One region of the Streptomyces sp. NPDC004542 genome, then DNA from elsewhere that is predicted to be linked to it. Evidence: riboswitches for the same ligand, from Rfam matches in the RefSeq annotation. Region 1 holds a riboswitch; each other region holds the start of a gene.
What was found. Region 1 has a riboswitch for cyclic di-AMP ahead of ABZX30_RS05630 (transglycosylase family protein). Riboswitches for the same ligand answer to the same signal wherever they lie in the genome.
Positions count from the first base shown of each region.

Region 2: another riboswitch for cyclic di-AMP. It lies ahead of ABZX30_RS01150 (NlpC/P60 family protein); the one in region 1 lies ahead of ABZX30_RS05630 (transglycosylase family protein).
Region 3: another riboswitch for cyclic di-AMP. It lies ahead of ABZX30_RS16825 (C40 family peptidase); the one in region 1 lies ahead of ABZX30_RS05630 (transglycosylase family protein).
Region 4: another riboswitch for cyclic di-AMP. It lies ahead of ABZX30_RS14125 (transglycosylase SLT domain-containing protein); the one in region 1 lies ahead of ABZX30_RS05630 (transglycosylase family protein).

Region 1 is NZ_JBEXLP010000006.1:37,697-41,000, forward strand. It holds gene eno (phosphopyruvate hydratase) at 1-25, opposite strand, end outside; gene ABZX30_RS05630 (transglycosylase family protein) at 430-1,149, opposite strand; cyclic di-AMP (ydaO/yuaA leader) riboswitch at 1,154-1,338, opposite strand; gene ABZX30_RS05635 (transglycosylase family protein) at 1,521-2,576, opposite strand; gene ABZX30_RS05640 (cytochrome P450) at 2,759-3,304, opposite strand, start outside.
Region 2 is NZ_JBEXLP010000001.1:242,336-245,639, reverse strand. It holds gene ABZX30_RS01155 (tellurite resistance/C4-dicarboxylate transporter family protein) at 1-95, opposite strand, end outside; gene ABZX30_RS01150 (NlpC/P60 family protein) at 121-1,290, opposite strand; cyclic di-AMP (ydaO/yuaA leader) riboswitch at 1,298-1,476, opposite strand; gene pcrA (DNA helicase PcrA) at 1,769-3,304, shown strand, end outside.
Region 3 is NZ_JBEXLP010000026.1:16,656-19,959, reverse strand. It holds gene ABZX30_RS16835 (urease subunit gamma) at 1-116, opposite strand, end outside; gene ABZX30_RS16830 (hypothetical protein) at 572-856, shown strand; cyclic di-AMP (ydaO/yuaA leader) riboswitch at 1,161-1,372, shown strand; gene ABZX30_RS16825 (C40 family peptidase) at 1,376-1,849, shown strand; gene ABZX30_RS16820 (ATP-binding protein) at 1,991-2,449, opposite strand; gene ABZX30_RS16815 (helix-turn-helix transcriptional regulator) at 2,673-3,304, shown strand, end outside.
Region 4 is NZ_JBEXLP010000019.1:97,724-101,027, reverse strand. It holds gene ABZX30_RS14135 (DUF2092 domain-containing protein) at 1-34, opposite strand, end outside; gene ABZX30_RS14130 (polyprenyl synthetase family protein) at 295-1,305, opposite strand; cyclic di-AMP (ydaO/yuaA leader) riboswitch at 1,837-2,021, shown strand; gene ABZX30_RS14125 (transglycosylase SLT domain-containing protein) at 2,025-2,525, shown strand; gene ABZX30_RS14120 (HAD family hydrolase) at 2,599-3,304, opposite strand, start outside.

The DNA of each region.
Region 1 (3,304 bases):
CGACGTCGATGGACGGCACGAGCATCTCCTTCTTGGATGTGACGCTGAAAGTGCGGGGCTGGTGTGCCTTGCGACTAGAGCCTAACCGTCCCCGGGGCGTCAGCAGCCGACCGACCGTCCCGTGGACACGGCGACGGTACACATTGTTCCTGCCCGGAACAAAGGGCGGGGAGGCAAATTCGTGCGGAAGGACAAGTCGAAGGACAAGTCGAAGGACAAGAAGGAGCGGGAGGGAGGGGAACGGGCGGGAGGAGAAGAGGGGAGGGGGAGGAGGGAGGGGAGGAGGGAAGAGAAAACCCCGCCCCGGTGCGTGCGGGGGAACACGCACCGGGGCGGGGAGCCCCACGGGGGACGGGGGCGGGACCCTCACGGGTCCCATCATGGGGGCCACGGATGTGAGGGCGCTGTGGCTCTGCTACCAGCCGGGTGTCACTTCAGGTGCAGCTGCTGGCCGGGGTAGATGACGTCGGCGTCGGCGATGATGTCCTTGTTCAGCCGGAACAGCTTCTGCCAGCCGCCGGCGACGTGGTGCTTCGCGGCGATCGAGCTGAGGGTGTCACCCTTGACGACCTTGTACTCGCCGTCGCCCTTCTTGACCTTCTTGCCGGTCGGGGTGGTGACGGTCTTCTTGGCGGCCGGGCGCTCCGCGGAGCGGGAGGCGGCCTGCTGGTCGGCCGAGCGGCTGGTGCTGCCGGCGGAGCCCGAGGAACCGGCGGAGCTCGAAGAGCCGGAGGAGCCCGAAGAGCCGGCGGAGCCGCTGCTCGAACCGGTGTAGGCGGCGCCGGACAGGCCCTTGCCGCAGACCGGCCAGGCACCCTTGCCCTGCGCGGCGAGGACCTTCTCGGCGACGGATATCTGCTGGGCCTTGGAGGCCTGGTTGGCCTGGGGGGCGTACTGCGTGCCGCCGTACGCGGCCCAGGTGGAGGCGGAGAACTGCAGACCGCCGTAGTAGCCGTTACCGGTGTTGATGGACCAGTTGCCGCCGGACTCGCACTGGGCGACCGTGTCCCACTCGGAGGCGGTGGCGGCGGAGGCGTTGCCGGCCGCCATCAGCGGGGCGGCGACGGCGGCGCCGGTGACACCGGCGACTGCGATGGCGCGGACGGCCTTGGACGGACGGCGGTGCTTGCCCTTGCCGGAAAACAGCATGGATCGATCCCCTCACCGACGCCTGCGAGGTGAGCTGTCGGGTTCGGGCCGGTTGAGTTGCCCGGCCGTAACTCGCACGGTTCTCGTGCGAGGCACGGCTCCACCCCTAGCCGTCCCCGGTGGTCTGTCGACCTCCGGGCCCGGCGCCTACCTTGGGTCCCCCGCTCCTGCCTACGGCGCTTGACGCGACGACTGTTCCCGGGCAGCCGCTGGCAGGATTCGGCGTTGCGGCGGCCGGGGCCCGCGTTGGCGAGCGGTCACGACCGTAGACACGCGATCCGCCGAATTTCAAAGACGATCAGGGCTTCTGAGACTCATCCCACACTTTCACCAAACCGGACAACAAGCCCAAAATGGGGTGTCAACTCCCGCTACTTTGCACCCGTTTCGACACTCAGTTCCAGGGTCTGACCGGCGGCGATGTTGTTCGGGTCGGCCCCGATGGCGTCCTTGTTCGCGGCATAGAGCGCGCGCCATCCGCCCTCGAGGTCAAGGGAGTCGGCGATGGAGGCGAGGGTGTCACCGGCGCGGACGGTGTAGTCGCGTGCGGCGTGACGGCCGGAGGTGGCGCCGTCCTGACCGTTTGTCACGCTTTCGTCCGCACTGTCGCCCCGATGACGGCCGCCACTGATCGCCCCGGTGTCCACAAGACTCCAAGAGCCGCCGGTTTGCCATGAATCGTCCGACTTGTCGATCTCGGGAGACATCGAGGACGAGCTGCCGCCCTCCTGGGGCTTCCCGGAACCGGAGGACGCCGACTTGTCCGACGCGCCGGAACCGGTGGAGCCGGAGGAGTCGTCGGCATCCTGAGAGCCGGCGGCACCGGCGCCCGAGTCGCGCGAGGACGAGGAGCTGGAACCAGAACCGGACGATCCCGACGAACCCGATGAACCAGACGAAGTGTCCGAAGAATCCGCGGACTCCTTGGAGCCCTTGGAGCTCTTGAACCCCTTCACGCCAGACGCGTCAGACGACTTGGACGAAGAGGAGGAATCGCCGGAACCGGATGATCCGGACCCTCCGACGCCCGTGTCCACGTTCACCGAACCGGAGTTCGACGTGAGACCGGAGAGCAGGGCGCAGGTGGTCCAGGGTTCGGTGCCCCGGTCGGCGAGGATCTTCTCGGCGACCGCGATCTGCTGCGAACGGCTGGCCTCGTCCGGGCCGGCGGCGTACGCGAGGCCGCCGTACTTGTCCCAGTCGTCCTGGGAGATCTGCAGACCGCCGTAGTAGCCGTTACCCGTGTTGGCACTCCACGAGCCGCCGCTCTCGCACTCGGCCACCTTGTCCCACGTGGTCCCGTCGGCCGCGTGTGCCGCGGATGCGCCGAGCAGCGGGATGGCGATGGCGGAGCCGGTCACTCCGGCCGCGACGAGGAGGGCCGGAGCCTGACGGGGGCGACGGTGGCGACCGTTCCCGGAGAGCATGCGGTGACCTTTCGCAAGACAGCAGTGACCAGCGCGGCGACTGCGGAGAGACGCCGCGCTGACGAGTGAACGTATCGGCAGACGATCACTTGTCACAAGTTAATGCCGCGCAGATCACGTGAAGATCACAAAGTTGAGCGCGTGTCATCTTTCGCGCGGGCCCTTCCCCGCTCACCCGTCGGTCACCGCACGGGCGTGAACTCCACGGGCAGGGTGCGCAGTCCGCGCATGATGAGTCCCCCACGCCACCGCAGATCGGCCGGTTCCACCGCGAGCCGGAGGTCGGGAAGGCGGGTGAGGAGGGTGGCGAGTGCGGTCTGGCCCTCCAGCCGGGCGAGCGGGGCGCCGAGGCAGTAGTGGATTCCATGGCCGTAACCGAGGTGCTGGTTGTCACGTCGTCCGAGGTCGAGGACGTCCGGGTCAGCGAACCGCTCGGGATCCCGGTCCGCGGCGGCGAGTACGACGAGGACCGGGTCGCCGGGTGCGATGTCCTGCCCGCCGACGGTGACCGGCCGGGTGGCGAACCGCCAGGTGGCGAGCTCCACCGGGCCGTCGTAGCGCAGGAGTTCCTCGACACCGGTCTCCAGCAGGTCCCGTTCGCCGCGCGCCAGGGAGGCCTGCAGCAGCTGGCGCTGCCGCGGGTGGGTGAGCAGGGCGTAGGTGCCGTTGCCGATGAGGTTGACGGTCGTCTCGAACCCCGCGAACAAGAGGATGAACGCCATGGCGGC
Region 2 (3,304 bases), on a different contig from region 1:
ACGATCCCGGTCGCCATGACGGCGGCGCCGGCCGCCGGTGAACGCCGGGCCCACCGGGCCCATCGGACCCGCAGGGGCGAGGCGGTGCCGTGCATGGCCCGATGCTAGGGGCCCGGTGGCTCAGGCCGGCCGCACCACGCTGTGGATGATCGATTCGCCGGCGTAGTAGATCGACTCCTCCCGGACGTAGGCGCCGGGCTTGGGGGCGTGGATCATCATGCCGTTACCGATGTAGACGCCGACGTGGCTCACATCGTCGTAGAAGAAGATCAGATCACCGGGCTGGGCGTCAGCCAGGGAGACCGTGGTGCCCACATCGACCTGGTCGTAGGTGGTACGGGGCAGGCTGACGCCGGCGGCCTTCCACGCGGCCTGGGTGAGGCCGGAGCAGTCGTAGGAGTCGGGGCCGGTGGCGCCCCAGACGTACGGCTTGCCGATCTGGGCGCGGGCGAACGCGATCGCCTTCTCGGCCTTGGTGGCGTATGTGGAGGACGACGGGGCCGACGAGGACGACGTGGAGGTCGGGGAGGACGTGTCCGACGAGGAGCCGGCCGGGGCCGACGCGTCGGACGAGCCGCTGTCCTGCTGCTGGGCCTCCGCCTGCTTCTTCGCGAGTTCCGCCGCCTTGCGCGCGGCCTCCTCCCGCTGCTGCTTCTCGATCGCCGCGAGCCGCGCCTTCTCCTGCGCCGTCAGCGTGGACAGCAGCTCGCGCGCCGTGGCGAGCTTCTTCTGGACGGTCGACTTGGCGGCCTGCAGGTCGTGCTGCGAGTCGGTCAGCGTCGCGAGGCTCTCGGTGGCCTCCCGCCGCTTCTCCATGGTCGCGGACTGCTCGGTGACGTAGTCGTCGACCGCGGTCTTCTGCCGCTTGGTCAGCCGGCTCATCAGCTGGGCCTGGTCGAAGTAGTCCTGCGGGGTGTCCGCGAGCAGGAAGGTGGCGGTGTCGGGGAGGGTGGCCCCGGTCCGGTACTGGGCCGCGGCGAACGAACCCAGCTTCTCGCGCGCCTTGTTCAGCTTCTCCGTGCGCTTGGCCACTTCGTCGAGGAGCGTGTCGACGCGCCGGCGCTGCTTGCCGGTCGTCTCCTTGGCCGCGTTGTACTTCTCGGTCGCCGACTCCGCCTGCCGGTACAGGTCGTCGACCTTCTTCTCGACCTCCTCCAGGCTCGGCTTGCCGCCGTCGGCGGACGGGGCGGCGCCCGCCGTCTGGGAGAACAGGGCCACGGAGGTGAGGGCGGCGGTGGCGAGGGCGGGCTTGTGCAGGCCGGCGGGGCGGGACTTGCGGTGCGACGCCAACGGAGGCGACTCCTTCCAAGGTTCCGCCTACCGGGTTAGCTGTCGGGTTCGGGCGGGTGGTTCGGAAGGGTTGCCCTACGGCCGTCGTCCCCGTGGGGAAGGCGAACCGATTCACCCCAGGTCTCGGTGTGGGTCCCCGGCTCCGGCTGCCGCAAGGGGGCGCACCGGACTCGGCGGAGGCCGCGCGGCCCGGCGGGGTTCGCCGGTGAGGGTCGTGCGGCCTGGCGGAACGCTAGCCAACTCATGTGTCTCCTGTGAAGGTTGGTGCACGATATGTCCGATACATTTTCGTGACCCGAGACGGGCGTGTCGCTGTGGTGACCAGGCGGCTCCGCAGGGTGAGGGGAGCATTCCCCGAGGGGTCCGAGCTGTCCGAGGTGCTCGCCGGTGTGTCCCCGACGCGTCCTCGAGGCATCCGTCGGCCAAGTTCCGAGGGCGGCGGCCGGTTGTCGGTGGGGCGCCCTAGACTCGTAGAGCGATGAGCAGCCTCTTTGACGACAGCTTCCTGGCGGACCTCCAGGCCCCTCGCGGGCACGAGGAGGAACCCCCGCCACCGCCCGAGGACGATCACGCTCCGGAGCCGGTTCCGGACGATCTGTTCGGCGGGAAGTTCGACCTGCCGCCGGACCGGGACGCCTACTACCGGGACGGCGCCCACCGCCCGGCCGTCGACGCGGCCGCGCTCCTGGAGGGGCTGAACGAGAACCAGCGTGCCGCCGTCGTCCACTCCGGCTCCCCGCTGCTCATCGTGGCCGGCGCGGGCTCCGGCAAGACCCGCGTGCTCACCCACCGCATCGCCCACCTGCTCGGCGAGCGGGGGGTCCACCCGGGCCAGATCCTGGCGATCACCTTCACCAACAAGGCCGCCGGCGAGATGAAGGAGCGCGTCGAGCAGCTCGTCGGCCCGCGGGCGAACGCGATGTGGGTGATGACGTTCCACAGCGCGTGCGTGCGCATCCTGCGCCGGGAGAGCAAGAAGCTCGGCTTCACGTCGTCGTTCTCGATCTACGACGCCGCCGACTCCAAGCGCCTGATGGCCCTGGTCTGCCGCGACCTGGACCTCGACCCCAAGCGCTACCCGCCGAAGTCCTTCAGCGCCAAGATCTCCAACCTGAAGAACGAGCTGATCGACGAGGAGGACTTCGCCGCCCAGGCCGCCGACGGTTTCGAGAAGACCCTCGCCCAGGCCTACGCCCTCTACCAGTCCCGGCTGCGCGAGGCCAACGCCCTCGACTTCGACGACCTGATCATGACGACGGTCAACCTGCTCCGCGCCTTCCCGGACGTCGCCGAGCACTACCGCCGCCGCTTCCGCCACGTCCTCGTCGACGAGTACCAGGACACCAATCACGCCCAGTACGCCCTCGTGCGCGAGCTCGTCGGCAACGCCGCGCACCCGGTGGACGTGCCGCCCGGCCCGGACGACCTCCGGCCCGCCGAGCTGTGCGTGGTGGGTGACGCCGACCAGTCGATCTACGCCTTCCGCGGCGCGACCATCCGCAACATCCTCCAGTTCGAGGAGGACTACCCGGACGCGACGACGATCCTGCTGGAGCAGAACTACCGCTCCACCCAGACGATCCTGTCCGCGGCCAACGCCGTCATCGAGCGCAACGAGTCCCGCCGCCCCAAGAACCTGTGGACCAACGCGGGCGCGGGCGCCCGCATCACGGGCTATGTCGCCGACACCGAGCACGACGAGGCGCAGTTCGTCGCCGACGAGATAGACCGTCTCACGGACGCGGGCGAGGCCAAGGCGGGCGACGTCGCCGTCTTCTACCGCACCAACGCCCAGTCCCGTGTCTTCGAAGAGGTCTTCATCCGGGTCGGCCTGCCCTACAAGGTCGTCGGCGGTGTCCGCTTCTACGAGCGCAAGGAGGTCCGGGACGTCCTGGCCTACCTGCGCGTCCTGGCCAACCCCGAGGACTCGGTCCCGCTGCGCCGCATCCTCAACGTGCCCAAGCGCGGTATCGGCGAACGCGCCGAGGCGATGGTCGACGCCCTCGCCCAGCGG
Region 3 (3,304 bases), on a different contig from region 1:
ATGAGGGCCACCGCCTCGGGGTGGTTGAGCCTGAGCCCGCGGGCCCGGCGTTTGGCGGCCACGTCGGCCGCGACGTGGATCAGCAGCCTCTCTTGCTCGTGCGGGGTCAGTTGCACGTCCCACCTCACAGTCCTCGCTCCGGACCGTGCGGGGTCCGGTTGCCGCGGCCACGGGCCGAAGTCCCTGGTGGCGTGGATCGGCAGGCTAGTGGGGGCGGGTTTCGACGACGTTAACCGAGTCGTGATCCGCCGGCCGCCGGCGTGCGGGCCGCGCGTGCCCGCCGGCGCCGCGGTGTGCTCCGCGTGGACCGGGACCGCCCGCTCGTGGTCGTGCGGGACCTCGGTGTGCGGGCGGGCGAAGCGGAGCGCGGAACCGCCGGGGGCCGGACCGTATACGGCGCGGTCGTCGCCCCACGGCGGGAACCGCGGGCGGGCTCGGTGGTGCCCCTGCCGGGCCCGCCCGCGGCCCGCGGGGAGGCGCGAGGAGGCACAGGGGGCCCCGCCGCGGGCGCGGTCATGCCGTCCGGCGGCTTCCCCGGGCTTGTGCGGCTCCCGGGACGCGCTAGCCGCCGCTGCCCGCCCTGACCCGCACCGAGGGTGAGCTGATCGACCGTTACCTGGACGTGGTCGACCTGCTGGGACGCATCAACCCGGCGCAGCACGGTGACACCCACCGCGGGCTGCGGGCCGCCCAGGCGCTGGTGCGCAAGGCGGTGGAACTGCGCGACGCGCTGGCGTCGGTGCACCAGCGGGGCGAGACGGAGTTGCACGCGGCCACCCCGGCCCGGGCGCTCAGGGCGCTGCACGGCGAGCGCCGTACCGAGCGCGTCACCGCGCCCCCGGACGGGGCCGGTTGAGGCTTGCGCGTTCGAGTCTGAGTCGAAACGGACCAAAAGACGTACCTACGTTCGGAGTAACCGCGCATCCTTTTTCAGGGCCTCCGAAGTCGCGCGAAGCTCCCGGCCGATGACTGCCGGGAGCGACTTCTGCCCTGGTCGGAGGGTGCGCGGTGGTCACGGCAGCGGCTCGAGAACAGACCTGTCCACCCAAACGGGTGAGTGGTGAGTAACACCACAAATCCCCGGTTCCGTTGGGATTTTCAGACAGGTGTGGGCGAAGATCCCTGTCTGACGACAAGCCCCCGCCACCATGGCGGGGCGATCCGGGCGGACGCCGAGTCCTGCCGCCGCCCGGATGACCGGTCGACAGGAGTGGATCGGCAGGAGTGGAGGACCCAGGCAAGACGGGTCGCCGGAGCGGACATCTGTTCGCCTCCGAGCAGCCCTTGGGGTGAAGCCGCGGCAACGCGGCCGGGCAACTTCGCCAGCCCGAATCCGACAGGTCATCCTTCACAGGCGGCTGACGAAGGGTTGCGCATGACTGCGCTCAATCGTGTCCCGTCGCTCATGGCCCGGGCCGGCACCGCCTCGGCCTTCGCCATCGCCGCCGTGGGCGGCTCCATCGTGGTCCCGGGCGTCGCCTCCGACGCCGCGGCCGCGACTCCGGCGACCAAGGCGCTCCAGATCGCGGCGTCCAAGAAGGGCGCTCCGTACAGGTGGGGCGCCACCGGTCCGCGCAGGTTCGACTGCTCCGGACTCACGCTGTACTCGTTCAAGAAGGCGGGCAAGAGCCTGCCCCGGACGGCCGCCCAGCAGTACAACAAGACCCACCACGTCTCGGCCAGGAACCGCAAGGCCGGAGACCTGGTCTTCTTCCATTCGGGGTCGAACGTCTACCACGTCGGCATCTACGCCGGAAAGGGGAAGATCTGGCACGCCCCCAAGACAGGTGACGTGGTGAAGCTGCAGAAGATCTGGACGAAGAGCGTCTGGTACGGCCGGGTCAGCTGACCGGCCGTCACGGCTCGCACGGCTTTCGGGGACAGGGCCACACCCGAAGGCCGCGCGAGCCGTTCCAGGCCCGGACACAGCCCCGGACGGGCCTGTGGAGGCCCGGCGAGGTCGTGGAGGACCGGCGAGATCCTAGGTCTCCTAGGTCTCCTGTCGGCCCGCTGCCGCGACCGGTCGTTCCGGTCGCGCCCACGGCAGCTCGATGAGCACGGTCTTGCCTCCCTCGCGGGTGCGCCGCACCCGCAGCCTGCCGCCGGACTCGGCGGTCAGCCAGCGGATGATGACCATGCCGCGGCCGTTGTCCTGCTGCACGGCGGCGGGAAGTCTCCTCGGGAGCTGGGGATGGCTGTCGGTGACGCCGATGTGCAGGTGTTCGTCACGGTCGAGCGCGAGCTCCACCGTGAAGGTGGGTGACTGCCCGAAGGTGTGCTGCACGGCGTTGGTGGCGAGCTCGGAGACGATGAGCCGGACGGTGTCGGCCACCTCGGTGTCCGGTGGAAGGCCCCACTCCGCGAGGGTCGCCACGACATAGGTGCGGGCGGCGCGGACCGAGGCGGGATCGCTCGGCAGAGTGACGGATGCTTCCAGGTGGTCTGCCATGGCGACGTCGTCCCTTTCCCACGGGACCGGAGTCCGACACGAAGCGGATGGTTCGAGTACGGTCCCGGACTGGTGCTTCATCGCCAGACTGCCATCAGCACGCCGGTCAGCGGGTGGGATCCACCAAGATATGCATATATCTGTCGCTCGAAGCGGTGAACTCTGCGACGGCAGAGCGTATTCGGGCGGCGCGTAAGGAGTAATGGCGAGTAAGGAGTGGCCCATGCAGAACGGTCCCGCGGTGCGCCGCCGGAAACTGGGCGCCGAACTGCGCGCGCTGCGCACCGGTGCGGGGTTCACCAGTGGTGAGGCCGCCCGTCTGGTGGGCTGGCACCAGTCGAAGGTGAGCCGGATCGAGACGGGCGCCAGCGGAGTGAAACCGGCCGATGTGCGGTTACTCCTGGACGCCTACGGGGTGACGGACCGGCAACTGCGTGAGTTGCTGATGGTGCTGGCGGGATCGGACGAGGGCGGGGGCCGTCACCACTGGTGGCACGCCTACCGGGGGGTGCTGCCGCCCGCCTACCGTGACTTCATCAGCCTGGAGTCGCAGGCGAGCGCGATGCGCACTCTGGAGACATCGGTGGTCCCGGGGCTGCTGCAGACACCGGAGTACGCCCGCGCGGTCACCGGGGCGGCCGTGGGCGGGGGTGTCGACGACGCCGAGGAGCGGCTGGACACCCTGGTGGAGGTGCGGCTGGCCAGGCAGGACGTGCTGCGGTCGGATCCGCCGCTGAAGCTCAGCGCCGTCCTCGACGAGGCGGTGCTGCGGCGGGAGGTCGGCGGGCCGGACGTGATGGCACGGCAGCTTCAGCGGCTCGTCGAGGCGGCGCGCATGCCGCACGTACGCCTCCA
Region 4 (3,304 bases), on a different contig from region 1:
CGGACGTGGTGTCGTCGGATCCGTACGGTGCCATGTGTGCCTTACCTCCGTCGTCGGCGGCGGCTGTCCTCACCCTCGTCAACCCTGAGCCGCCATTCTCACCCGAATCGGTGAGGAGTGGTGATTTCCGTGGTTTCCATCTCACCAAATCGGCCGTGAGGAAGCGTCAGACCCGGGAGGCACCTCGATGTACGACTGCGGTATGACACGGGGAAGCCGGATGCCCCCTCGACCCGTAGGGGTCGGACCCGGAGGCGGCAGACCCCGGCGGACGGCTGCACCAGCACGCCGCGCCTACCCGGCCCGGTGCACCACCGCATCGCACAGCTGCACGAGTGCCGCCTTGGCGTCGCACTCCCGCAGCGGGGCCAGCGCGGCCCGCGCCTCCTCCGCGTAGCGCACGGTGTCCCGGCGGGCCTGCTCCAGTGCCGGGTGGGCGCGCAGCGCGGCCAGCGCCTCGGCGTGCCGGGCGTCGTCGGTCAGGTCGGAGTCGAGCAGGTCGCACAGGGCGACGTCCTCGGCCAGCCCGAGCCGGGCCGCCCGCTCCCTGAGGCGCAGCACGGGCAGGGTGGGGATGCCCTCGCGCAGGTCGGTGCCCGGGGTCTTGCCGGACTCGTGGGAGTCGGAGGCGATGTCCAGCACGTCGTCGGCGAGCTGGAAGGCGACGCCGAGCCGCTCGCCGTACTGGGTCAGGACGTCCACGACCGTCTCGTCGGCCCCGGACATCATGGCGCCGAAGCGGCAGGAGACCGCCACCAGCGACCCGGTCTTGCCGCCGAGGACGTCCAGGTAGTGATCGACCGGGTCGCGGCCGTCCTGCGGCCCCGCCGTCTCCAGGATCTGCCCGGTGACCAGCCGCTCGAACGCCACCGCCTGGACCCGTACCGCCTCGGGGCCGAGGTCGGCGAGGATCTGGGAGGCGCGGGCGAAGAGGAAGTCGCCGGTGAGGACGGCGACAGAGTTGCCCCAGCGGGTGTTCGCACTGTCCACGCCGCGGCGCACCGCGGCCTCGTCCATGACGTCGTCGTGGTACAGGGTCGCGAGGTGGGTGAGTTCGACGACGACGGCCGAGGGCACGATTCCCGGCGCGTACGGGTCCCCGAACTGCGCCGCGAGCATCACGAGCAGCGGCCTGAACCGCTTGCCGCCCGCGCGCACGAGGTGCTGGGCGGCTTCGGTGATGAAGGGGACCTCACTCTTGGTGGCTTCGAGCAGTCCCTCCTCGACAGCCGCCAATCCGGCCTGGACATCGGCTTCCAGAGCCTGGTCCCGCACGCTAAGCCCGAACGGCCCGACGACGGTCACGAGGGGTCTCCTGTCTGCTGGTGCCTGCTGGCGATTACACGGTTTGTCGATAGGTCGCCGCCCTCACTCAAGTCAGCGTATCCGGTCAGCTTTCGATCACCGAGGGCGCCCACTGTTACAGGCCGGGCGCTATCGGATCACGCCCGTTATGTTTCCGATCAGGCGATAAGAACAGATATTTATCGACTTACCCGGAAGTACGAAGTGATTGCGCCGCTTGGAGCAGCTCACCTTCCACTCCCGCGCCGGACGCGCTCTCCCTAGCGGCGCCCCTCATGTCCCATTTGCCGTTATTGCTATTCCGTGAATTGGGTCACGTCGACCGATCGGGGCACCCCGCCGCCCGGCACCCGTATCCCACCTGCCGCCATTGGCCAGTTGAGGCTTGGCAGCTGCAAAGGATCAAGCACCTCATACGCCATAGAACAAGGTCAACTAGGACTTTGTGTGAATCCGGCGCTTGTTCCGGACATGTGCTCTCGCATACGTTCCCGGCCGTCGGGCGGAACGCCTCATCCTGCCGCCGCCCGTCACACCCCATCGACGAACTCATTCGCGACGGCAGGAGCGGGGGACCCAGGTTTGCCGCCGGCCCGGACGACACCCGTCGTCCCGGACCGGCTCGGGGTGAAGCCGCACCGCCTTCGGGCGGCGCGGCCGGGCACCTCCCAGCCCGAACCCGACAGCTCACCTCGCAGGCGACGGAGAGGAACTTCCCCATGTCTGCTGCCGCTCGGCTCCGCCGTACCCCCTTCACCCGCATCGCCCGCAGGATCGCCGTCGCCGGCACCGGCGCCGCCGTGCTCGCCCTCCCGCTGATGGGTGCGACCAGCGCCTCCGCGGCCACCACCACGAGCGCCCCCACGGCCGCCACCGCCGCCACCAGCACGGTCGCGTACTCGAACAACCTCGACGGCTGGATCCGCGAGTCGCTCGCGATCATGGCGCAGAAGGGCATCCCGGGCTCCTACAACGGCATCTACCGCAACGTGATGCGCGAGTCGTCGGGCAACCCGATGGCCATCAACCTCTGGGACTCCAACGCGGCCGCCGGTATCCCGTCCAAGGGCCTGCTGCAGGTCATCGACCCCACGTTCAACGCCTACCACGTGGCCGGCACCTCGTGGAACATCTACGACCCGGTCGCGAACATCACGGCCGCCTGCAACTACGCCGCCCACCGGTACGGCTCGATCGACAACGTGTTCGGCGCGTACTGACCGATCCGCTCACCCGAGCACCCGCGCACCCGCGCACCCGCTCACCCGCTTACCCGCTCACCCGCTCACCCGCTCAGGGGAAAAGTCTTTCGAGGACGACGGCGATGCCGTCGTCCTCGTTCGACAGGGTGATCTCGTCGGCCACCGCCTTCAGTTCGGGATGGGCGTTGGCCATCGCCACACCGTGGGCGGCCCAGTCGAACATCGGGATGTCGTTGGGCATGTCCCCGAAGGCGATGGCCCGTTCGGCGCCCAGCCCGAGGTGGTCGGCGGCCAGCGCCAGCCCGGTCGCCTTGGTGACACCGCACGGCTGGAGCTCGACGGTTCCCGGCCCCGACATGGTGACCGTCGCCAGCGACCCCACGGCCGCGCGGGCCGTGGCGGCCAACTCGTCGTCCGACAGGGCGTGATGGCGCACCAGGACCTTGCTGATCGGCTCGCGCCACAGGTCGTCGCGCCGCCGGACCCGTACGGCGGGCAGGGTCGGGTGCGGCATCCGATAGCCGGGTTCGATGAGCGTGAGCCCGTCCACCCCGTCCTGGTCGACGGCCGCGTACACCTCCCCCACCTCTGCCTCGATCTTGCCGAGCGCGGTCTCCGCGAGTTCCCGGTCCAGGGTGACCGACCACAGCAGGCGGTGGGCGCCGGCGTCGTACACCTGCGCACCCTGTCCGCACACCGCGAGCCCCGTGCAGCCGAGGTCGTCGAGCAGCGGCCGCACCCGCGGCGCCGGGCGACCGGTCACCACGAGGTGCCGGGCCCCCGCCCTCTCGGCCCGG